DNA from 4 places in the Staphylococcus lutrae genome. Region 4 is predicted to be linked to each of the others. Evidence: predicted binding sites of a transcription regulator. Region 4 holds the regulator's gene; each other region holds the start of a gene.

Region 1 (6,361 bases), 590 kb from region 4:
AAAGTTTTACATCGCTTTTGCACTATCTTATTTTTGTGAAGGTGCCGGCTATATTATTACCGGAACTTTCCTCGTCGCCATCATAAAAATGATACCACCACTTTCTGAATATGCAGCACTCAGTTGGATGTTTGTCGGACTCGGTGCTATGCCCGCAACAGTATTATGGTTGTTCGTTTCACAGCGTATCGGTATATTTCTTTCCGTAGTTATCTCGTTTTCATTACAAATTATTGCCGTACTGATGCCTGTACTCACCTCAAATGCCATTGCCATTGCGCTCAGTTCAATGATATTTGGCGCGACCTTTTTAGGAATGACGACACTTTTTATGTCTAAGTCACACCAGATTACTTTCGAAACAAAAGGTGCAAATTTAGTTTCAATGATGACCTTTATTTATAGTTTAGGTCAAATGATTGCTCCCTTTTTCTCCGGTATGTTAATCGAACACACACGTAGCTACGACACAGCGCTGTTTTTAGCAGCAACGATTTTATTGATTGGGATTTTCAGCAGTTTTTATGCCAAACGTCACGCCCAACCGATACACATCCAATAAATATGATTAAAACCTCATCTATCAACACTTTAATACAACGCTTTTCATTGATTTAGACACGTTTTAACATCACAAAAATGACGTTATAAATGAACTCGTTTCATTGAATTCACATCATTTTGACGTCAAACAAACCTTGATTGATGACCATCTTCCAACTTGTGTAAAAACTTGAGGATATCAAACATTAATTTTTCCCGGTCGCTATGCCAAATCTCGAACATTTAACAATGATACAGGAGGCATAAAACTGACAAGCAGACTAACATGGTTTGAATTCCGAAAAAAGCACCTTGACCGCTGGATTTAAAAATCCTAACAATCAAGGTGCTTTTCTTATCTTAAAAATGGCTGAGACCTTTTTACTACACGGCCTTGCACATTGTAAAACACGTTTTCTTTTCATCAACTTTGCGCGCGCATCGGATAGACTACACGCCTAAAATCGACTTCATCAACAAACCGATGACCACAGTCGTTGCGATCAAGAAAAACCCCGGAAGTAAAAAGCTCGTTATCCGTGTCGAATGCGTTTCATCCACATCAACCGCAAATAAAATCGTTGGTTGTGCTGGTATCACAAAGTTCACGTTCAACGTTTGCACGATTGCGATAAAATATATCGGTGAAATCCCTAAACTTAAAACAATCGGAACGACAATCGATGCCGTCGCAGATTGGGAAATGACAATCATCGCCAAGCAACCAATCAATATCATCATGAGCCAAGGCGCTTGTGCAACCAATTGCCCCGTGCCCGATTCCAACATTGCTCGGTTCGCAGGTGCACTGAAAATCGTAGCACCTAACCATCCCGGTCCAAGTACCGCAAAGATAGCGCCTATCGCTGCTTGTGTAATGTGCGTCGTTAAAATTTGGTTCGGTTGGACTTTCGTGAGCAGTATATTGATCATCGCACTCATGTACATCAAAAGTTGAACGAGATCTGTCATTTGTAATTGAACCGTTTTTCCATCGATATGAAATGTCGGCCCTATTGAAGGAAAAATGCCAAACATCAAAATACAGCCTACCGCAACGACAAACATCAAAACGCCCAACTTGACACGTTTTCCATAGGCTTTCTCGCCATTATCCGTTTGGTGCGCCATTTGTTGCAATAAGGTTTGTGCATGTTGCGCATCCATTTTTGTCCGCCCAATAAACGTATTGAAACAGCTCAACATCAACATGCTCAACAGCGCCGTCGGTAACACGATAGAAAGGTATTGTCCCATCGTAATCCCGAATCCAGCAAACTCCGAAATGATATACGCTGTCGCTGAAGCAGCTGGACTACATAATAAGGCGATATTTGCAGTTAATACAGATGCTGTCAAAGCCTTCTTAGGGTAAATGCGCGCTTTTAAAGCCGTTTTCGCAATAATAGGCTCTAAAGATAACGCGATATTTGTCGTCCCGATCCCAAAGACAAACACAAATACAATCATAGGGGCAATAAAGATAATCGACTTCGGAAAGCGTTCAATCATTTTTGAAGCCAGATGGACTAAATAATCAATCCCCCCTGTGGCTTGTAATGTCCCTCCAGCGATACCAATAGATAATATAATCAACACCGCTGTTACAGGGGCCGAACCTGGGGGTAAACCGAAACCAAAAACCATGACCAACTGCGCGACGAGCGCAAAAATCCCGCAACCGAGCGCCCCCGCAGTACGAAGGCCCAACACAATTGCGAGAATCATGATTATAATTTCTATCATAAAAAGAAGCATTTTCTCTCTTCCTCTTTTCTAATTTTTATGTGAATATTTTAACATAATTATCTACTCACTTTAAGCGCATCTTGTCACCATTCTTGACCAAAATGGAACAATTGCATCATATTAATTAGAAAAAAGGTGATTTCATGATAGATGACTGATTTTCATCGTCAGCGTTAGATCAACGTTTTTAAAAATGCGCGAATCTCATCAGCCATTTCTTCGTCACGTAAAGCATATTGAATCGTTGTTTTCACAAACCCTATTTTTTCTCCAACATCAAAACGTTCACCTTCGAAGCGATATGCATAAACTTTTTGATCATGATTTAATCGTTCTATCGCATCTGTTAATTGAATTTCCCCACCTGTGCCTTCTTCTTGATTTTCGAGATAATCAAAAATTTCAGGTGTAAGGACATAGCGTCCCATAATGGCCAAATTAGAAGGTGCTGTTCCGGGCTCCGGTTTCTCAACAAATTGCGTCACTTCATAACGACGACCTTGTTGACTTTTTGGATCTACAATCCCATAACGCGATGCTGCTTCTTCTGGGACTTCTTGCACACCGATGACTGATTTTCCTGTTTGTTCATACTCTGCCATTAATTGTTGAATGGCAGGTGTTTCTGATTCCACAATGTCATCCCCAAGTAATACCGCAAAAGGTTCGTTGCCAATGAACTGTTTGGCTGTCCATATCGCATGACCTAACCCTTTTTGCTCCTTTTGACGCACGTAAAACATATTCGCCAAACCCGTGGCATGTTGCACTTTCTTTAGCAATACTTCTTTCCCTTTTTCTGCCAAGTTCATTTCAAGTTCAATTTGATGATCAAAATGGTCTTCAATCGCACGTTTATGTTTCCCCGTCACGATAATAATATCTTCAATCCCTGCACGCACCGCTTCTTCCACAATATATTGAATCGTCGGTTTATCTAAAATCGGTAACATTTCTTTCGGCATCGCCTTTGTCGCAGGTAAAAAACGTGTCCCTAGCCCTGCTGCTGGAATGACTGCCTTCTTTATTTTTTTCATTTCCATCTCACCTTCTCTTAATTTAATTCAATACTGATTCAAATTCTTGATTCGATTGGTCATCAAACTTTTTAAAATCGAATGGCTTCAAGGACGTATCTCCGACTAACTTTCGTTGCATGCCTTGTACAAGACCCTCAACACTGTTATCTACAATAATTGCCTGATCATCATCCAAATATGCAATCGTTTCTTTTAGATTGACTGTAATTGCATCTGTTCCTATAGCAAGTGCTTCATAGACCACTAAACCTAATCCCTCATAATTAGATGAAAGAACAAATGCATCACAGTGTCTAAGCAATGCATATGGATTCGTTAATCCTCCTAAAATGACTATATTCTCATGTGCCCTAGAGTTTTTTACCCACTTAATCGTTTGTTCACGAAGCGGACCGTGCGGACAGATCATAATTAGAAAAACATTTGGATTCTCTATATATACTTTTTCAAACGCCGCTATTAGTTTATCATGTCCTTTTTGATAATCATACCGTCCTATATTAATAAACACTTTTACATCAGGATTAAATAAAGCATTCATCATTTTTATTTTGGATACTCTAAATTGTTTGTAAAACTCAACAGATGCCACTCCGATATCTAAATGGTCTTGGTAAAATTTTTCAATCGCCGCTCCTTGCATATCATAAAGGAAATTGAATCGTGCTTTTAATTTCTTTTCTAGAATTAACGCTTCATAGGTTTTGATGATTTGATGACGTGCTTGTTTTAATACAAATTTACCACGCTCTTTTTCAATTTCAGAAAGACTTTTCGGTAGATTTGTCTCTTGATATTGATGATATAACATCTGCGCCTCTGGATAATGTTGACTCACATCTGCTAGCTTATCTTCGTCAGTTTTAAATTGATGGTTTGCTGTATAAATTTCAACATTTTCATTATATGAATATTCAACATTTACATCCTTTAGTGTTTCAAACAAGTTTTGTTGTGCTAAACGTTTAACACGTGCTTCACCTAAAAAATTGTTGACCACCGTAACCTTATTCGCAATACCTTTTATATTTTTCACTAGCTTTTCACGAAGATTTTCATGGACTAATACGACTTTATCTGCCTTTTGATACGCTTTGAAAATAATTTTTCTACTATAATTTTTCTTAGCTTTATATTCTGCAAACATATCTGTGTGAACCCATATCGCTGTCTTTTGTCCAATGTATTGGAGCATGCCTGCATACTTTCTTTCAAATCCTGTATAATGGACAAACCAATCTATTTTTACATCTCCAAATATCCGGCTAAACTCTTCTTGAAATATTCGTTTCAACTGCTTATCAAATTGCTTTAAATTCATATATTCATTTTTCATGAATTGTTTTAATATTAGTCGATCTTTAAAATTACCATTGATTTCGCCATCAATAGGATAAAAATGGACATTTTCCGGTAAATTTTTAAGTCTTTCAAAGTATTCTGGCTTGGTTTGATGCTTTTCAAAAAAGCAAATATAATTTCGTTTTGTCGTATCGATATTTTCTAAGGTATTAATGAGCGCAGTTGTGACACCGTTATTCCAAAATCCGCCACTAACGATTGCCACTGTTTCCTTACCATTGTATAAGCGCTCAGTTGAAATCCATTCACTCGGTTGATTATTTATCATATGTTCAGCTACAATATCTGCGCCATTCACTTGATCAACTGCATTAAAACGTTGATTGATTTCCGTATAATTTACAGAATCAGGCAATACTGTTATTTCTTTCAATAATCCGGGTAATGTATTCACTTGGGCGAACGGATAACTTTGAATATCCTCATAAATACCACGTTCTTCTTGATATTCTTCAAAATCGTAAGTGTATAAAATAATGGGTTTATTTAAATTCGCATAGTCGTACATCACTGATGAATAATCTGTAATCAATCCATCTGTACCTGCTAAAAAAGTATAACTTTCAAAATGCTGCGGAAATGGTCTGATTTTTTTATAATTATTCTCAATTTCAACATTTTCAAATGGATGTAGTTTTACATAAATAATCGTATCGTCATCTAATTGTGATTCTAAATAATCAAACATTTCTTTGAGATGTGTTGAATTTTTAACTTGCCCCACCTTGCCTCTCCACGTAGGCATGTAAACTAAAACTTTTTTATCCTCTATCTTATAAAAACTTCGAACTTCTTCTCTACGATGTGATTGAAAAAATACATCATTACGTGGTGAAGGTCCCACAACCATTTCACCTTGATACACCCCTTCAAGATGTGATGTTTTTGCTAAAATATCTTTCGTATACGTATTGTTTACATAAATTCGGTTTGCCATATAATAGTTTCGTTGTACATTGGCCACATCAATCATATTCGGCATGTCTTTTCCCATATGTTTAAGAGGCGTCCCGTGCCAAATAATAAAATATTTTTGCTGTGGTCTTTTATTAAAAAATGGGTAAAATGTCGTGTCATTAATTAAAGTCCCTGCAATAGCTAATAATTCATAATAATGCTTCGATAAATGTTTAACATAATTCACTCTATGACCATACTGATTGATAAAGAATTCAGGCGTTTCCATACCGTCTTTGATTACAACATATATTTTTAATAATGGACTTTGTTTCAAAAGACTATCAACAAGATAAAAAATATGTCCCCCTAATGACTCTCCATGTACAGCCTCTAATACAATGATATTTGGATCGACTGGTTGTGTACGACGATGGTTCACGTAAGCAAATTTACCTTCATTGTTCCGAAAATTAGTGACTTTTTTCTTAAAGTTAATCTTTTTCATATGTATTACCCCTTCAAAAAATATAAGCGCTCATACTTCAATAGTAACTATTTTTATAAATTTTGTTTTGTGCAATCATGTATGATTATACTAAACTCAAAGTTAAAGTCTAGGATAAAATAAGCTTATCTTCTAAATTCTTTCATTGACGTTCACTTTTAAGGAAAAAGATTGGGAGTAATCTCTCACCAAAACATTAAAAAAGCCAGTAGATACGTTCAAATCGCATCTACTAGCTTTTGCTGAGATTTTGTTTAAATTT
Region 2 (6,361 bases), 210 kb from region 4:
GAGGTATCGGTTTAGTAAATAAATTAAAGGCATATGAGTTAATCGAAAAAGGACATGATACGGTTTCGGCAAATGAGGCACTTGGTTTTGAACCGGATTTACGTGAATATGACGTTGCTGCTCAAATTTTAAAACATTTTGGCGTTACATCAGTCCGCTTATTAAGTAATAACCCAGAAAAAATACATGGTTTGACACGGTATGGTATTCAAATCGAAGAAAGAATTCCACTCGTCACAGAATCAAATGAGCACAATCATGATTATATGCAAGTCAAAAAACATCAAATGGGTCATTTAATATAAATCAAGGAGGTATTTTTATGAAATTTGAAGGGCAACTTAACGGCGAAGGATTAAAAATTGGGATTGTAGTGAGTCGGTTTAATGATTTGATTACCGGACGTTTACTTGATGGGGCAATGGATGCATTGAAAAGGCATCAAGTTGCAGAAACAGACATTGACGTTGCACACGTACCAGGCGCATTTGAATTGCCAATGGTAGCAAAGACAATGGCGCAAACACGTCAATATGATGCAATCATTACATTAGGCTGTGTCATTCGTGGGGCAACATCACATTATGATTATGTGTGTAATGAAGCGGCAAAAGGGATTGCTAAAGCGAGTGATGATACTGGAATTCCAGTGATTTTTGGTGTGTTAACAACAGAAAACATTGAACAAGCAATTGAAAGAGCCGGTACAAAAGCAGGGAATAAAGGTGCAGAAGCTGCAATTGGAGCAATCGAAATGGCACGTCTATTAGAACAGTTCAGTAGATAAGTATAGGTGCGGATTGACACTCAGCGTGTGTCCGTAAACATCAAAATGATTATTGTGAAAATGCATTGAACAAAATGGGATGTGCACTTCTAAAAGCAAGAATATAAAAGAGAAGAAGGAGATTTGCGTTGAATATCGCCCTTTATTTTGCTTCTTCAACGGAATTTCTCTTTATCGAGAGGGGGATGATCAATGCCATGGATAAAAATGGGATTTTGTCATCCCTCTCTTGTACTCTAGTTATGATGCATATATTGAAAGCACTGAGACTCAAGGTGATTAACGTTTTTTTAGTCGATTTAATAATGTCACGACACCCGCACTAACAGCGATAAACGTGATCAGTGATTTCGGTTTGACAAATTCTTTTAAAGCAAGCGTAATATTTTGAGGTCTTTCGGCTAAACGACGCATAAAATAACCAAACCAATCGTCACCAAATGGAACATAAATTGTGAAATGATAGCCTTCATTCGCAATAGATTCTGCCAATTCTGATCTAAAACCATAAAGCATTTGAAATTCAAATTGCGATTTATCAATATGATGTTTTTCGGCAAAAGCTTTAACATGATTAATAATCTTGTGGTCATGTGTCGCAATTGAAGTGAAATTTTCAGCAGTGAGTAATCTTTTCTCGATTAATCGTATATAGTTTTCGTCGATTTCCTCTTTAGTTTGATAAGCAATATACGAGGACTCTTTATACGCCCCTTTGACAAGACGTAAACGCAAATCGGGATATTTGTCGATCAAGACGTCTGCTTTAAACAAATACGCTTGAATCACGGTACCTACATTGTTATATTCCGCTTTTAAACGATCGAGTGTTTGAGTAATATCAAACAAACTTTCATATTTTTCAGTGTCGATGTTAATATGCATTTGATTCAATTCATGTGCTTTTGCTACGATTTCGTGAATATTACGATACGCCAACGCACGGTCAAATTCAGAGCCAAGTTGGCTTAATTTCACAGATATATGTGCATTTAAATGATTTTTGTGAATGGCTTCCATTACTTTAAGTATTTTGTCTTTTGCAGCAATGGCATCACGTTCATTGTTGACAAATTCCCCAAGATTATCAACAGTGGCCGCGATATTTTTTTTGTTTAATTTTTTAATTGTTTCAACCACATCATCAATCGTATTGCCTGCGACGACTTTTTTCGCCCCGAGTGAAGGTCCTACTGTTTTCGCTGCTGAATTTAAAAATGCATTATTAGATAATGCCATGAAAAAGTTTTTGACTAAGACCATTCTAAATTCCTCCCAGTTGTTCATGTTTTATCAATAGTGTATCACGAACATATCATAGGGGAAAACGTTTTCACATTAAAAAATATATTTTTATATAGGTAATGTATCATGTTAATTTGAACTAAATGTGAAGATGAATTTATTTATTTTTGAGTATTCGTCGCAATAGGTTCTTGAGCAATAGCAGTCATTAATGGCGCACTGAGTAGAAGTAAAATACATACCATACATTTAATGATAATTTTCATAATATACTCCTTGCTAAATGGTTTTGTTAAGCATAATCTAACATATTGATGTCAAGTTAACATGAAGTCTGTGTGAAGAGTTGCTGAAGTGATGTAAATCGCGCATTATTTGTTAATTTTTTGTAAATTGTTGCGCAGAAATCTTAATAAAATCTTTAAATGATTGGAAATACACGCGTGTTAAAATAAATGTAAATCTATATTAAGGGAGATAAGCAATGTTTAGAGATTTAGCATTCTATATATTTGGGACGTCGTTAGATACGTTTGTCCAGTATTTTGTTTTTGAACTTTTGCTACTCGTTATATTGGGATTGATTGTTGGTGTTGTCACGAAAAAAACATGGCCAGTGGTCGTCTTAATCATAGGATTGAATCTCGTTGATGCTGGAATTGTAGCTCAGTTTAATGCATCTCAAGGCGATGGCACGTTGTTGGGACAGTTAATGGGATTGATTGTTGCCAAATTTTTCCCTACTTTTTATGAGCTATTGTTAACGATTTTAATTTTACGATTCAAATTTGTTCGTAAAACATTTAAACTCGTTTAAGTGAAGCAATGGTCAAAAAGTTGTTTTTAAAGCTATCGGTATAAAAGTACAGTTTTGAAAAAGCAATTAAATATAAAATGATTCAAAGTGCCCCTGTCTATCAACGAGCCTGTCTCGATTGCTAGACAGGGGTAAAATCTTGACGTTAGGAAAAAGAACATCATTTTAAAGTGCACTTAACATCTGCCAAATTAGTCAATTTGACTACGTTCATCGGTGAAAACGATACATCAATGGTGCAAGATTTACGAATGTGCACTTTCATCTCGCTGATTGTCGTTGCAATAAATACCCATCGCATAGATCACAAGGTGTTCAAATGCACATTATTGGCAACGTTAATGTGATGATGGCGATTCATACTTGAGCGATACGACATTTCAAATTTGACGCCATTTTTTTGATGTTTATAGTCGCACTTTTAAGACAACTCACGATATAATGAAAATAAGAATATATAGAATGAGAAAGGATAATGCATGATGTGGAAATGGGAAACTGAGGGTGAAGCGAAAGGTGTTGTCGTCATTGTACACAACATGTTGGAACATACAGGGCGATATGCCTTTGTCATTACACATTTAAAACGTAATGGCTACCACGTTATAATGGGAGACTTGCCAGGTCAAGGTCAGACTTCACGTATGCATAAAGGACAAATTGAGCACTTTGAACTATATCAGGAACGTGTATTGGAGTGGATGGAAATTGCCGAAGCGTACCATTTGCCTACTTTTATCATTGGTGTGGGCTTGGGCGGATTAATCTGTGTTAATTTGTTGGAGAAAGTCAACCTAGACGTTGAAGGGGTCGTCCTTATCTCGCCTCTATTAGCGTTCCAAAAAAATTACAAAACACGCAAACACTTTTTAACTTCAAATGTTGGTGATATTTCAAAAGGCGCGAAATTTGATTTAGGAATTGAACCCGCACATCTGACACGTCATCCTGAAGTGCTTGAAGAAATGGAAAATGATCCAATGATGTTGAAAAAAGTAAGTTATCATTGGTACAAAGAAATCATTCGAACGATGAAAGAAACGGCCGATCACCTTGACCGGTTAACGCCTAAACCGATGTGCATTATGTATGGCACGGAGGATAAGATCACTGATACAACCGTAACACGTGAACTACTTCAAAAATTGCGATTTGAAGAGGTATACTTTAAGGCGTGGCAAGATCTTGAACATGAAATTCATAATGAACCTGAACGTGAAGCGGTAATGCGCTATGTTTTGAGCTTTTTAAATAATAATGTCTTTGCAGCGGGATATGTCATTGATGATGCAAATAGCTTGAGATAGCGAAGTTTTCTACATGCTGCGCACCTCGTTATTGGAAATTTGGGAAATTAAAAATTTATGATTGAAAGACATTTGAAAACATGTTAAATTATAAATGTGAAAAGAATCACAAGCAATTAATTTCTACCAAATACGGCATAGTAGGAGAGTGTTTTTCAATGAAGAATAAAGGCAATAAAGTAGTATTAGTCGGTAATGGCGCAGTTGGAGCAAGCTATGCTTTTACAATGGTTAGCCAAGGTGTAGCGGATGAACTCGTGATTATTGATATCAATAAAGACAAAGTGTTGGGTGATGTTTTAGATTTAAACCACGGCGCACCATACGCAGAATCGCCGGTAAGAGTTTCAGCAGGAGAATACTCAGATTGTAAAGATGCTGATTTAGTTGTGATTTGTGCGGGTGCCCCTCAAAAAGTTGGAGAAACGCGTCTAGATTTAGTAGAAAAGAATGCGAAGATATATCGAGAAATTATCTCATCCATTATGGCGAGCGGCTTTGATGGTATCTTTTTAGTGGCAGCAAATCCTGTAGATATTTTAACGTACGTGACTTTAAAATACTCTGGCTTACCGAAACATAAAGTTATTGGTTCAGGCACAATATTAGATACAGCACGATTTAGACATCTGCTCGGTGAGGCATTTGATGTTGCGCCAAGTAGTGTACATGCGAATATTATCGGAGAACATGGTGATTCTGAAGTTCCGGTTTGGTCGAGCGCGTCAATTGCAGGTGTATCGATTTACGATCAATTGAAAAATGATCCAGAACGTGAGCACCTCATCGAAGAAATTTATGTAAAAACACGTGATGCAGCATATGACATTATTAAAGCTAAAGGTGCAACATATTATGGTATTGCAATGGGGCTTATGCATATATCAAAAGCGATTTTAAAAAATCAAAATGTCGTATTGACTGTTTCGAGTTATTTAGAAGGTGAATACGGACACGAAGGGGTGTATACAGGCGTGCCGACTTTAATCAATGCTGAAGGTGCAACACGTATTATTGAAACGCCTCTAAATGAAGATGAAACAGAAAAATTTAATAAATCAGTGCATATTTTAAAAGAGATGCAAGATTCAATCTCACACTTACTGTAAAAATTTATTTCAGGTAAGTAAATAAGAAAACGGTATATCTGAATCGTGCCACTGTATTAAAAAGCTAGGGATTTGCGTTATGCAACCTAGCTTTTTTGTGGTTTAGTGGGATTGTTTAAATAGAAGCGTTGATCAATCAGGAATTGGATTGTTTAAAACAGTTCGACATTGGTGGATGATTGTTTTAAATATATTGATTATGGTAAACCAATGTGATAAAAGAATGAGTTTTTTAATATGAATAAATGACGAGCATTCAAATTTAAAAACGACAAAATATTACAATTATATTAAATAGGATTGGATTTTGATTTTAAGGGTATCTTTAAAGGATAGGTAGGATAAGAATGGAGGCTAATTATGGCTGAAAATAAAAATTATAATGTGAGTGATATCATATTACTCGATCAATTACAAAAAGAAGTAGAGGCAATTTTTAATGCAATAGAGGACCAATTTCAATTAGGAAAAGAAGAATTTTTAATTTTACTAACGCTTTGGGATAAAGGATCAATGACGCTCAAAGAAATGGATGATTATGTAAAAGTTAAAACGTATAAGCGGACGAGAACATACAATAATTTAGTAGAAAAGAAATGGATTATCAAAGAAAGACCGTCCGATGATGAGCGAACAGTGATTATTCATTTTAACGAGAACAAAGTCAGTGATAAGCAACAGTTAATTAACTTTACATGTATAGAGATTGAGAGCCGAGAAGCACATCTACAAGCGTTATTGAATTCCATTATTCATGGTTGTGACTTGTAGGTCAAGGAAGAACAAATGCGTGATTGTTTAAAGAATGACACCGTCTTAACAGATAAAAATAGAACAGGCATAAATTAAACCAGCGATTCACTGAAAAATGTGTAACGCTGGTTTAACTATTGGGTTTCAATTTATGCACGTTTTTCGATAGCAACAACATAAGGGGGTTGGTTTTGCTGATTGATAAATTCATATTTAATCACATGTCCAAGCTGTTGATCAAAAGTGGACAAATAGTCGATCAGTGCGCGACTTTCTATTGCACCTTCTTCATGTCCAGGGTAAACCACCAGTACAATGATGCCTTCGGGTTGAAGGACCTCAA
Region 3 (6,361 bases), 360 kb from region 4:
TGGTTTAGAGGACTGTTTGCGCTAAGACCTGATGCACAATTAATGGCAGACGTGCCACTGACGTTTCAGCTGCATATTCTTTTAGGTTTTACGATTATGGCATGTTGGCCGTTTACACGTCTTGTACACGTGTGGAGTGTGCCAGTGACCTATGCGAGTCGGAGTTATATTATTTATCGCAAACATAAAATTTAATGGAGAGTGATGACCGTGAACCCGATTGATTTTTCTCAACATGATTATCAAGACGAGATAGAGAAAATACGTCACGAATACCAGTTTGATTTTGCAGGTATTGCTTTGCCATCAGAGGATCATGCGGAAACTAAAATCAAGTGGCGTTACGTGTCAGGTAATTTGAATGAACGGTATCGACGTATTGTATTACGGAATGGGCATGGCATTGCAGGCAATGTGATGAAAACAGGTAAGCCGATGATGATTGAAAACACGACGGAATATGATTTTCAAAATGCGTTATTCAATTACCCTATTTTGATGAGTGAACAGTTAACGGCACTCATCGCAATCCCGCTTTGGCATCATCATCGTGTCAAAGGGGTGTTGCTTTTAGGTCAGCGACATCACAAACCGCTACCACAAATTGCCCAAAATATTTCGTCGATTAAAGGGATAGGGAGTTTAACGAGTGAAGATAAGGTGATGCAATAATGCCACAGGAGACAACAGATTTAGTGGATTTTTTACAATCTTATTACCATCAAACATCAGAAATGATTATATTTATTGATGCACAGGGAAAAGTCATCGATATGAATACTGCCGCGAGACGTGTGATCTCATCAGATAACGATATGAGCGGGATTTCAACGACAATATGTGGGCGGTGTGAAGGCTATACGAATGAGCATGCGCTACGAACGTGCCAAAATTGTTTTCTTCATGCACAAGACATTGGAGATACGACATTCCAAGTATTTATGAAAACGACAAATAATAAAGTTGAACCTTTTACCGCCACATATCAAACCATTGATGAAACGCGTCAGATTAAAGTGTTTACTTTACAAAATGTGACGGCGCAATTAGAAAGACAAGAAAAACTGTATCAACGCAATATGATACAAAAAACGATTGCAGCACAAGAAAATGAGCGGAAACGAATTTCTAGAGAACTGCACGATGGTGTTGTGCAAGAATTGATGAACGTCAATGTGGAGATGCGTCTTTTGAAGTATCAAAAAGATACGGAGGTTTTATTGTCAAGTGCGAAACATATTGAAGGATTAATGGCAAAGTTAATTGATGATCTACGCAATTTGTCCTCTGAACTTCGTCCTTCTTCTTTAGATGATTTAGGGTTAGACGCTGCATTTAAAACGTACTTTAAACAAATTGAAAATAATTATGGTTTGGCGATTAACTATCACTTTGACATTGATGCTGAACGATTTGACAGTGAAATAGAAACGGTCGTTTACCGCGTCGTACAAGAAGCTGTGTTTAACGCGATGAAGTATGCGGGTGTCGATGATGTCGATGTGATTATTCGGAAAGATGACCAGTACCTCTATGCGGAAGTTTCAGATCAAGGGAGAGGATTTGAACCGAGTGATTCACCGAAAGGATCAGGTTTAGGGCTTTATGGGATGTATGAGCGCGCTGAACTGGTCAACGGTCATCTCAATATTGAAACGCAAAAAGGAAAGGGCACCATTGTATCGCTGGAAGTACCAATTAGCTAAAAGTGAGGGGAATGTAGTATGAGAATCGTTATTGCTGATGATCATGCGGTTGTACGCACAGGTTTCTCTATGATATTAAACTTTCAAGAGGATATGGAGGTCGTAGGAACAGCAGCAGATGGGGTTGAGGCTTACCAAAAAGTGATGGCGCATGCCCCTGATGTATTAATCATGGATTTGAGCATGCCCCCTGGTGAATCGGGATTGATTGCGACAAGTAAAATTTTAGACAGTTTTCCCAATACGAAAATTCTTATATTAACCATGTATGATGATGAAGAGTATTTATTCCATGTGCTTAGAAGTGGGGCAAGTGGTTATATTTTGAAAAATGCGCCAGATGAGCAGTTGCTATTAGCCATTCGTACCGTGTATCGAGGTGAAACGTATATCGATCCAAAGATGACGACGTCTTTAGTTAAGGAATTTGTGAATGCTTCCAATGATGGAGAATATTCGAATGATCCTTTTAAAATATTATCGAAGCGGGAATTGGAGATTTTACCATTGATCGCCAAAGGATATGGGAACAAGGATATCGCTGAAAAGCTCTTTGTTTCTGTGAAAACAGTGGAAGCACATAAAACGCGGATTATGGATAAATTAAATTTGAAGTCGAAGCCGGAATTAGTAGAGTATGCGCTGAAGAAAAAATTACTAGATTTTTAAGTGTGGTGACAGGCATGATGCCTGTTATCGCACTTTTATTAATTTAATATCGAATTGACAAATTGTACCGTTAAATGAGGTCGCGAAAACGATTGGATGTCCGTGGCTGTTAGGGGGATATTCCGCGCAAGAATAGGGTAAATCCTTATGTTATAAAATTCACAATAACGGTAAACTGGAGTTGAAATTACAAGACATACCTGAGTTGCACACTCGAAAAGTGTCGATATGGTGTATGAAGTCATAAGTAAAGAAAGGTGAATGAGAAATGAATCAATCTAAAGGTGGTGTACAACTTTTACTCCAAACGTTGAGTCTAGTAGCTGGATTTATGGCCTGGAGTATTATTGCACCCTTAATGCCATTTATTTCACAAGATATTCAAATCACGAGTGCACAATTGTCAATCATATTGGCTATTCCGGTCATTCTCGGTTCTGTGTTACGTGTACCGTTTGGTTATTTAACGAATATTGTTGGAGCTAAATGGGTGTTTTTTACAAGTTTTATTATTTTATTGGCACCAATTTTTCTACTCAGTCAAGCAAATTCTCCTGGCGCGTTGATGTTTGCAGGTTTCTTCCTTGGCGTAGGTGGCGCGATCTTCTCTGTTGGTGTGACCTCACTTCCTAAATATTTTTCAAAGGATAAAGTCGGTCTTGCAAATGGCATTTATGGTATGGGGAACTTGGGGACAGCCGTATCATCATTTTTAGCACCGCCTATCGCTGGCGTTATCGGTTGGCAGAATACAGTGCGGAGTTATTTAGTGGTGATGGCAGTGTTTGCATTATTGATGTTTTTCTTGGGGGACCGGAATGAACCTAAAGTAAAAGTCCCTCTCGTTGAGCAAACACGGATTTTAATGAAAAATTACAAGTTATATTATTTAAGTCTATGGTATTTTATTACGTTCGGTTCGTTCGTTGCATTTGGATTGTTTTTGCCGAACTTCCTCGTGCAAAATTTTGGGATTGACAAAGTAGATGCCGGGATCCGTACGGGGATATTTATTGCATTGGCGACATGTTTGAGACCACTCGGAGGCATTTTAGGGGATAAATTAAATGCGGTTACGATGTTGAAAGTGTTCTTCTCGATTATGATTGTTGGTGCATTAATCTTAGGGGTGTCTCACCAAATCTTTCTCTTTACAGTGGGCTGTTTGACAGTCAGTGTTTGTGCAGGGATTGGTAATGGTTTAGTGTTTAAATTAGTACCATTTTATTTTACGAAAGAAGCAGGTGTTGCGAACGGTATCGTCTCAATGATGGGAGGACTTGGTGGCTTTTTCCCACCGCTTGTTATTTCAGCAGTCACTGCGATGACAGGTACGAGTCATTTCGCATTTATTTTGCTAGGTGTGTTGGGATTGATAGCGCTATTCACAATGTTTAACCTCTCAAAACGTGAGAAAAACACACGTGCGTTATCGTGAAAAAGATAAATCGAATATGAGATATTGATATGAAAAGTGGCGGTTATGACATGATGATGTGATGTCATAACCGCCGCTTTGTTGATAGGTCGTCAAGACTGGGCAATGATTCAAGTTATACGTTGGGCGATAAAAAATGATGTTGAATCAGGTCTACCAATAAGACAGGTAACTCTTCAAACGCACTTTTTTGGTGGATGCGTTCTGTTATTTTATGTGCATCTTTTCCGATAGGTCCGCAATTCAAGAAAGGCGCTTGTATTTGTTCGATCGCATCGAAAGGAATATGATATGTTCGACCAAATACTGGCGTGTTATCTCGAAATGCATCAAAACCTGAGCCATTCGGTGAGGGAGAGACGTAACTCAAGTCACTAATCCCATTAAAATAATGGATGCGTGTTGATACGCGATTGAATTGTGTCATTGCCACCGATTGTAAGCGCGCATTCATCGATTCAATGCGCGGATGGTATGACGCATTGGTTGCCGGATAGTACGGCGGAGCGAAAAATGTGACAACGGTAGGACCCAGTGCGTTACAGTGTTGCATCAGTTCATCGATAACGAAAATCGCCTGTTCGTGTGGCTCTTGGGCCTGTTGAATAGACGCATGAATGATTGCTTGTACAGTAGCTTCACCTAATTGTTGACAAGCATGGGCATATAATTGTTGGTAAGTCATCATCTGTATATGTAGCGTATGGGTGATTCCCTCATGTTGCACACGCTTTTGATAAACTTGGAATGCTTGATCAATTCCTTCACGAACGGCTTCATTGAACTGTTGAAATACCTCATTGGCATTTTTTTCATATAAAAATAGATTAAACAATGCGACAGTTCGAAACGGGGTTTGTACGTCGTAGTGCTGTTTGATGTCATTGAGACGCAAAGTGACAGGCATCGGCGTTGTTTCATTTTCAAACGTTTCTTTAAAGCGACAATGATACTCAACCTCTTGAAGAATATAGCTCATCACAAAATTAGAACTCAAACCTAGTGCCGGTGTACCGACGTGCGTTTCACGACCATATACGAGGGCACCGGGCATAATTTTACCAATTGAGCCTGTATAGAAGTAATGGATATCATCACCTTCTTGTTGAAATGTCGGTTCGCTATTGAGATGCAGTTTAATTTTTAACTGATATTGCTGACATAATCGCGCTAATTCGGCCACAGCGACATGCATCCCTTTTGAAGTCACTTCTTCGTCAGGTACCGTGATGAGGATGAGATTGACATCCCATTGTTCAAGTATCGCCTTTTCAATAAGGGATAAATGTAACATTAAGCCGGCTTTCATATCCATGCTCCCACGGCCAAATAAGTATTCACCTGATTGAATGTCGGCTTGCGTTTCTTGGTCAAAATGCGCGATATCTTGTTTGAATTTGGCAGTCAATTGTGTCATGTCGAACGCCTCGCTTTGGTAGGCGCCAAAATCTTCAATGCCTACAGTGTCAAAATGACTGATTAACGTGATCGTCTCTTTTGATGTCGGCGCTTGATAAAATGCCATCACTGCATGGCGTTCATCATCAGTAGACACAAGGCGAATATGGTCTGGATGATGTTGGAAATATTTTAAAGACATTAATGTTTCTTTTATAAAATATGGAAATGTTTGCTCACCTTTGGAATGGGTGATACTTTCGTGAGCAACGAGTGATTTTAAAAGTGTTGCTCTTTCAGTAGGTGTTTGCCATTGGGTATTCATACCATCTCTCCTTTGTATACGAAAAGGTCATACAATTCAATTGTAAAGGCTTTCATTAAATTTGCCAACTGACCCTATGGCAGATTGATAATTTGACGGTTATGTGACGTCAAAAAGTTCCTTTAGTTGTCGGAAAGCGTTTTATGATAAGATAGAAAATAAGATTGAATAAAGTGGAGGCACAGGACATGTTAAAAAAAATAATCGGTATCATTTTGACGTTGGCTCTTCTATTTGTCATTGTTGCTGCAGGGTTCTTTGCATATAAAGGATACCAAAAAAGTCAAAATTTAAAAATGATTGATCAATATTTGACTGAAAATCATTTGACTGAAAAGATTATTAAAGAAAAAGAAGAATACGATCCGAGAAAAGGTATTTTTTATAAAGAGTTAACACTTAAAGGTGACGAAAAAAATACGTATATTGCGCAACCAATCCATTTAAAACGTGGCTTTTTCTTGCAAGGGTTTGATTCTGAAACGAAGAAGCATGATAAGAAAGCGAAATATAGTTATTTTAATGAAGAATATAAGTTGAAGTAAGGTGTGGATCTAAGGACCCCCATTTTATCTCCAATCATGACATCAGGGAATGTGCTGAAAAGTCGATGGTTCTACCCGAATGAACGTGAATCAGGAGAAAAATGCTTGTTCATCATATGAATAGAAAAATTAAGCATGGGCGCATCATTTCGCCGTTATGATCGTTGAGTGACATGGAACGATAGAAATGAGTGCGCTTTTTTGTATGCAACAAAAAATTGGAAAAGTGAGCGTAGGGGTTTGCATGTCACTTTTCCAATTTTTGATTATGTTTAAAACC
Region 4 (6,361 bases):
TTTCAGTATTGATTACAGTACTTATTTTGACCATAAGTAGTTTTTTTGGTGTGATTGTTTATACATACTTAATCAATCTTCATGTGAATGATTATGTCTCTATCGTTTTGTATACGTTATTCTTTGCGCTTTGTTGCTATTTCTTAGCATTTATCCTTGTATTCGTCCTGAATAAATTCAAACTCTCATGGTTACATTTAAATCGTTTATATTTAACACTTTTAATTTTAGCCTTAGCTGTGGGTGTCTACGTCTTTTTCTATTTAATGCCTAAGTCCGTCGACACCATGAATGAGTTTAAAACTTTAGGTGTTATTTATTTTATTTCCTTTTTAATCTTTGCATTGTTGATTATTGTAACCACTTTAACGATTGAACGTGAAATGAATTATCGACGAAAAAAACAAGAATTAGAAGATTATTACAAATATACATTACAAATAGAGAAGATTAACAATAAAATGCGGAAATTCCGTCATGATTATATTAACATCCTGTTGACCATGTCTGAGTACTTACGCGAAGATGACTTACCAGGATTGAAAAAATACTATCATGAACATATTAGTCCGCTTAAAAGTGACTTTGAATCACACTCGGTTAAACTCAATGGCGTTGAAAACTTAAAAGTTCGAGAAATTAAAGGTTTAATCACGACTAAAATTTTACAAGCTCAAGAAAAAAATATTGAAATCAGTGTGGAAGTCGCAGATGAAATTACTGAAATCCATATGGAATCTATTAATTTAAGCCGGGCATTAGGTATTATTTTAGACAACGCAATTGAAGCTTCTTATGCGATTGACAATCCAATGATACAAATCGCATTTATCAAAACGGACACGTCCGTGTTGATTGTGATCATGAACAAAGCACCGAAAGACATGCCCAAACTCCATACGTTAATGCAAGACGGATTTTCGACTAAAGGGAAAAATCGGGGTATTGGTTTAACCACTTTGAAAGAAATTATTGATCAAACTGAAAATGCATTCCTTGATACGACGATTGAAAATCATTATTTTGTGCAAAAATTGGAAATTATGAACGATGAGGAACAAGGGAGTGTGAATAATGAAAATTTTGATTTGTGAAGATGATCCAAAACAGCGTGAGCGTATGGTCTCTATCATTGAAAATTACATCATGATTGAAGAAAAACCTATGGAAATTGAAATCGTCACGGATGATCCGTATGCCATTTTGGAAACGTCTAAAAATATGACTGATGTGGGTTGTTATTTTTTAGATATTCAATTAGAGTCAGACATCAACGGGATTAAACTCGGTAGTGAGATTCGCAAGCACGACCCAATTGGAAATATCATCTTTGTCACGAGTCATAGTGAACTCACTTATCTCACTTTTGTTTACAAAGTGGCTGCAATGGATTTTATTTTTAAAGATGATCCAGATGAACTGAGAACACGGATTATTGACTGTCTAGAAACGGCTTTAAAACGGCTTGATTTGTTGACTAAAGATCATACTGTTGAGACGTTAGAATTAAAACGTGGGAGCAGCTCTGTTTACGTGAGCTATGATGACGTCATGTTTTTCGAATCCTCACCTAAATCTCATCGCTTAATTGCTCATTTGGATAATCGACAAATCGAGTTTTATGGCAATCTTAAAGAGCTTGCACAGTTAGATGATCGTTTCTTTAGATGTCACAACAGTTTTGTTTTAAACAGAAGAAATATTAGTAGCATAGACTCAAAAGAACGTATCGTCTATTTTAAAAATGATGAGTTTTGCTACGTCTCTGTAAGAAATATCAAAAAAATTTAAGCTGACTGTTCATCCTATTTCTTTAAAAATCAAGCACACGTTATACACCCCAAAAGTTGGATTCAAACCATCTTTTGGGGTGTATTTGACTTGGGACACAAATCATACATCATTCGTTCATCCCTATTCCATTTTTAGGCTCTTTCTAGATAGTGATTAACGTCTCATTACTCATTCACAGGTATCAAATCATATTTCGTCATTTTTAAATAAATTTGACCAGAGTCCGTCACAACTTTAATTTTATTTGAGCTGACCTGTGGGAAAATTCTAGCGGACAACACACTTTCTCCATCGTTACAAAATATCTCAATGCTTGATGTGTCTACAAAAATACGTAATCGCGTGAGCTCAGTGTTCAATTGTGCTTTCCTCATTGTCCCTTCAACGGGATAAGGTAACGCCCCACTATCAAAACGCTCAAGCGACAGCATTCGCGTTCCTGTTTCATATCGAATAATCGTTGCTTCTTCTCGCGATGCTCGCAATTGTAATTCAAACGCTGACGCTTCATTTTCAAGAATGTCAACAACAAGTTCGTATTGTACCCCTTCATACGGGTGTAATTGCTTAACAAATTTGTTTGCATAGCCAAGTGCGACTTCCTCATTTTGACGTAATTTTCTCAAATCCATATGTGGTTTTTGTTTTAGCCGATCATGCTCAATCGTTAAGATTCTAGGTAAGGTTAAACAATGTGCCCATCCCTCATCATCGGTAGGATAATTCGTATTGGGAAGTCCCATCCACGCCATCATCACACGACGTCCCACTTCATCACACATCGTTTGTGGTGCATAAAAATCAAACCCTTGATCCAATTCAATGAATGGACCATGCTCAAACACTAATGTTTCAAAGTTTAAATGTCCAATGATATAACCACTTAGATATTGATTTTGATATCTGTCATCTTTTGATGTGACGCCTCTCGGGCAAAATAAGAGAACATCTTTCCCATGTATTTGAAAATAATCGGGACATGCCCATACTACTCCAAAATGATCTAAGTTTGTTTTAATTTCACCTTTAAATTGCCAAGGCCCTTCTGGTTGAACAGCCTCGTATAATACGATACAACCGGTTTGATTATGACGCTGTGCCCCTATCATCGCATATAATTTGCCATCTTTTTCAAATACTTTAGGATCTCGAAATTGCTGTGTATAACCTGAAGGCGGTGTTGGAATGGCAGGAGGTAATATTTTCTGAACGGACCCATCCTCATTTACGCGTGCCACAATTTGACTCCTATAACCGTGCCACTCTGAATCACGATGCATTGCTGTATACATGTAATAGCATGTTTCATTAAATACAAATGCCGATCCACTGTTGACACCATGGCTATCATATTCATTGTCTGGACGCAATCCGATACCTTGGTCTTCAAGTTGCACGAGATTTTGACCTTTCAATAATCGCCAATATTTCAACCCATGTACCGCACCTAAAGGAAACCATTGATGTGCAATATAATAGTGATTGTTAAAAAAAATAAGCCCATTGGGATGATTTAATAATCCTGTTGGTGGCTGAATATGAAAAGTTTGTCGAAATGGAGATGCATTGACTTTGTCTGTTAATATTTGTATTTCTTGTTCACTTGCTGCTTCATATTTACGATAACGCTTTTCTCTACTCCATTGCTCCATATTGTACCTCCTTAATGTATTGGCCATCCTATACATCATTAATGACTTTCAAAAGTAGCGTCAACATCAAGCCGCTTACATATCACATTCGTTATCAAACCACACGCATGGCCTCATATCGATTTCAACGGCATGTGTCATTTGATCACTGATGTATCACTTAACATGGCTCAAAATGATCATTACGCTTTTGATTTCATGTCTTGCTTCGTCATCATCTGACTTCATATGTATAGATTCCTCTTTTAGTCTCACTCGCTATTTTATCATAAATTCACCCTTAAATTCTCAACAAATTCATTTCATATGACTTGCCATACAGACTTCATTTAAATAGGGTTCTGCAGATTTATCCAACTTATATGCATCACTCATTTTCCTAACTTATTCAACATGTCATCATCTCACAACAATCGTCTTGCCAATCTCACTGACAATAGAAAAAGCTAATTCCTACCCAATTTGATAGAAATTAGCGCTTTAAATCGATGTATTTAATAAGATGAAAAAGCATCTCACTCAAATATTACATGATTCAAATATGAAGACAAACGATGAGATTGAGCGTCATATAGACTACTATGACTTTATGGTACCGTAGTTCTTCATAAAAAAGAGTAATGATTGCAATTCAACCCCTAAATCTATCTGATGGACTTGAACATTTTGCGGGGCGTTCACGCGTTTTGGTGTAAAGTTAAGAATGCCTTTGATACCCGCTTCTACTAACTGATCTGTGACGGCTTGGGCTGCAGATTCTGGTGTAGCAATGATTATGACTTCTAAATCACCTGCTGCTACAGTTGCTTTAATTTCATCCATTGATTTGACCGTCACGTCTCCTACTGTCGTCCCTATAATCTCTTCGCTAATATCAAATGCCTCTGTAATTGTCATATCATCATGAATTGAGAAGTTATATGAAATTAAGGCCGTACCTAAATGCCCAACGCCAACAACACCAATTTTAATGACATCTGAATCACTGAGTTCTGATTTGAAAAAATCTAGTAAACTATCAATATTGTAGCCGTATCCTTTTTTACCTAACTCACCAAAATAAGAAAAATCTCGGCGAATGGTTGCTGAATCTATATTTAAGCCTTCACTAATTGCCTTTGAATTAACGCGATCTTCGCCTTTCGCTTTTAAAGTGTTCACAAATCGATAGTACAAAGGGAGACGTTTTAAAGTTGCTCTAGGAATTTTGTTCATTGATTTTCCCATAATGAAGTCCTCCGATAATCATTTCTAATACATGTGATGGTGTTCACACTTTATGCTCATTATTATAACTTAATTTAATACATATGAAAACTTTAACAGTTTGATAGCATGGGGGTTTATTGTACAATAAATAGGATGAAAGGAGTGTGCCTATGATTTTAATGCAATTAAGTCAGATTACAAAATCGTTTGATGGTGAAACAATTTTTGAAGGGGTTCATTTTGAAATAAAAACGGGTGAACGTATCGGCATTGTTGGTCGAAACGGGGCTGGAAAATCTACACTTATGAAAATTATCGCCGAAGTTGAACCCTATGACTCTGGCCATATTTCTAAAATAAAAGGTCTAAAAATAGGTTATCTAACACAGCAAATGACACTTAACACACAAAATAGCGTTTTAGAAGAAATGGCGCGCCCTTTTGAGGAAGTAAAAACAATTGGACAACGAATGCAAGACGAAGCGGATTGGCTTGCAGCACATGCAGATCACTATGAATCTGATGCGTATCAAGCCCATATCGCAAAATATGAGCAATTATCCAATCAATTTGAACAACAAGACGGCTACCAATATGAGAGCAAAATAAAAACCGTACTGAATGGACTCGGATTTAGTACAACAGATTATCATCGCCCAATACAAGATTTCAGTGGTGGTCAGAAAACACGTCTCGCACTTGCGCAGATGTTGTTGAGTGAGCCTGATATCCTTTTACTCGATGAACCGACCAACCATTTAGATATGGCAACGACCGAATGGCTTGAAGACTATTTAAAATATTTTAAAGGGGCCATTGTCATCATTTCCCACGACCGCTTCTTTTTAGATAAAATTGTCACACAAATATATGATGTTTCACTCGGTGAAGTGAAGCACTATGTTGGAAACTATGCTAAATTCATCACGTTACGCGATCAATACTATCAAAAACGACTCAGTGAATACGAACGTCAACAAGGGGAAATCAAACGACTTGAAACGTTTGTAGAGAAAAATATTACCCGTGCCTCGACCAGTGGCATGGCAAAAAGTCGCCGTAAAATGTTAGAAAGAATGGTGCGCATCGAAAAACCTATGCTCGATGCGAGAAGTGCGAACATTCAATTTGATTTCGACCGCAATACTGGAAACGACGTGATGCGCATTCAAGATTTAGTCATTGGTTATGATGCTGCCATAACGGCGCCTATTCATTTTGAGATCAACAAAGGCGATCATATCGGTGTGATTGGTCCTAACGGTATTGGAAAATCCACACTGATTAAAACATTAGCGCAACGATTGCGCCCTCTTTCCGGTCAAATTGTCGAAGGCGCAAATCTAAAAGTGGGTTACTATGATCAAAAACAAGCTGAATTTCGCTCCAATCAATCTCTTTTAGACTATGTTTGGAACCAATATCCACAAATGCCTGAAAAAGATATTCGCGGTGTACTGGGGCGCTTTCTCTTCACACAAAATGATGTTCTTAAAATCATTAACGATCTCTCCGGGGGTGAAAAGGCACGTTTGCAACTCGCCTTATTAATGCTTGAGCGTAATAATGTTTTAATTTTAGACGAACCGACCAACCATCTTGACATCGATTCGAAAGAAATGTTAGAACAAGCGCTTAAAAACTTTGCAGGGACATTGATTTTTGTGTCGCATGACCGTTACTTTATTAATCAATTAGCAAATCGT

What was found. The regulator Rex, encoded in region 4, represses fermentation and respiration genes when NADH is low (regulators of the CRP and FNR family bind a similar motif). The targets are predictions, from matches to a motif close to TTGTGAAATATTTCACAA.
Region 1: the regulator Rex is predicted to act here: its motif matches at 2,329-2,346, upstream of B5P37_RS04900 (anaerobic C4-dicarboxylate transporter family protein).
Region 2: the regulator Rex is predicted to act here: its motif matches at 4,251-4,268, upstream of B5P37_RS01100 (L-lactate dehydrogenase).
Region 3: the regulator Rex is predicted to act here: its motif matches at 2,523-2,540, upstream of B5P37_RS04025 (nitrate/nitrite transporter).

Annotation. Positions count from the first base shown of each region.
Region 1 covers NZ_CP020773.1:1,028,288-1,034,648, forward strand. The annotation lists gene B5P37_RS04895 (YbfB/YjiJ family MFS transporter) at 1-562, shown strand, start outside; gene B5P37_RS04900 (anaerobic C4-dicarboxylate transporter family protein) at 994-2,301, opposite strand; gene galU (UTP--glucose-1-phosphate uridylyltransferase GalU) at 2,466-3,329, opposite strand; gene B5P37_RS04910 (CDP-glycerol glycerophosphotransferase family protein) at 3,352-6,099, opposite strand.
Region 2 covers NZ_CP020773.1:231,514-237,874, reverse strand. The annotation lists gene ribA (GTP cyclohydrolase II) at 1-305, shown strand, start outside; gene ribH (6,7-dimethyl-8-ribityllumazine synthase) at 323-787, shown strand; gene B5P37_RS01115 (proline dehydrogenase family protein) at 1,067-2,050, opposite strand; gene B5P37_RS01110 (hypothetical protein) at 2,517-2,849, shown strand; gene B5P37_RS01105 (alpha/beta fold hydrolase) at 3,332-4,156, shown strand; gene B5P37_RS01100 (L-lactate dehydrogenase) at 4,315-5,265, shown strand; gene B5P37_RS01095 (transcriptional regulator, SarA/Rot family) at 5,626-6,036, shown strand; gene mnmM (tRNA 5-(aminomethyl)-2-thiouridylate-methyltransferase MnmM) at 6,168-6,361, opposite strand, start outside.
Region 3 covers NZ_CP020773.1:795,108-801,468, reverse strand. The annotation lists gene narI (respiratory nitrate reductase subunit gamma) at 1-195, shown strand, start outside; gene nreA (nitrate respiration regulation accessory nitrate sensor NreA) at 211-672, shown strand; gene B5P37_RS04035 (sensor histidine kinase) at 672-1,706, shown strand; gene nreC (nitrate respiration regulation response regulator NreC) at 1,725-2,375, shown strand; gene B5P37_RS04025 (nitrate/nitrite transporter) at 2,644-3,813, shown strand; gene B5P37_RS04020 (M20/M25/M40 family metallo-hydrolase) at 3,929-5,536, opposite strand; gene B5P37_RS04015 (DUF3139 domain-containing protein) at 5,725-6,081, shown strand.
Region 4 covers NZ_CP020773.1:436,817-443,177, forward strand. The annotation lists gene agrC (quorum-sensing sensor histidine kinase AgrC) at 1-1,094, shown strand, start outside; gene agrA (quorum-sensing response regulator AgrA) at 1,075-1,791, shown strand; gene B5P37_RS02220 (sucrose-6-phosphate hydrolase) at 1,959-3,446, opposite strand; gene B5P37_RS02225 (redox-sensing transcriptional repressor Rex) at 4,026-4,673, opposite strand; gene B5P37_RS02230 (ABC-F family ATP-binding cassette domain-containing protein) at 4,826-6,361, shown strand, end outside.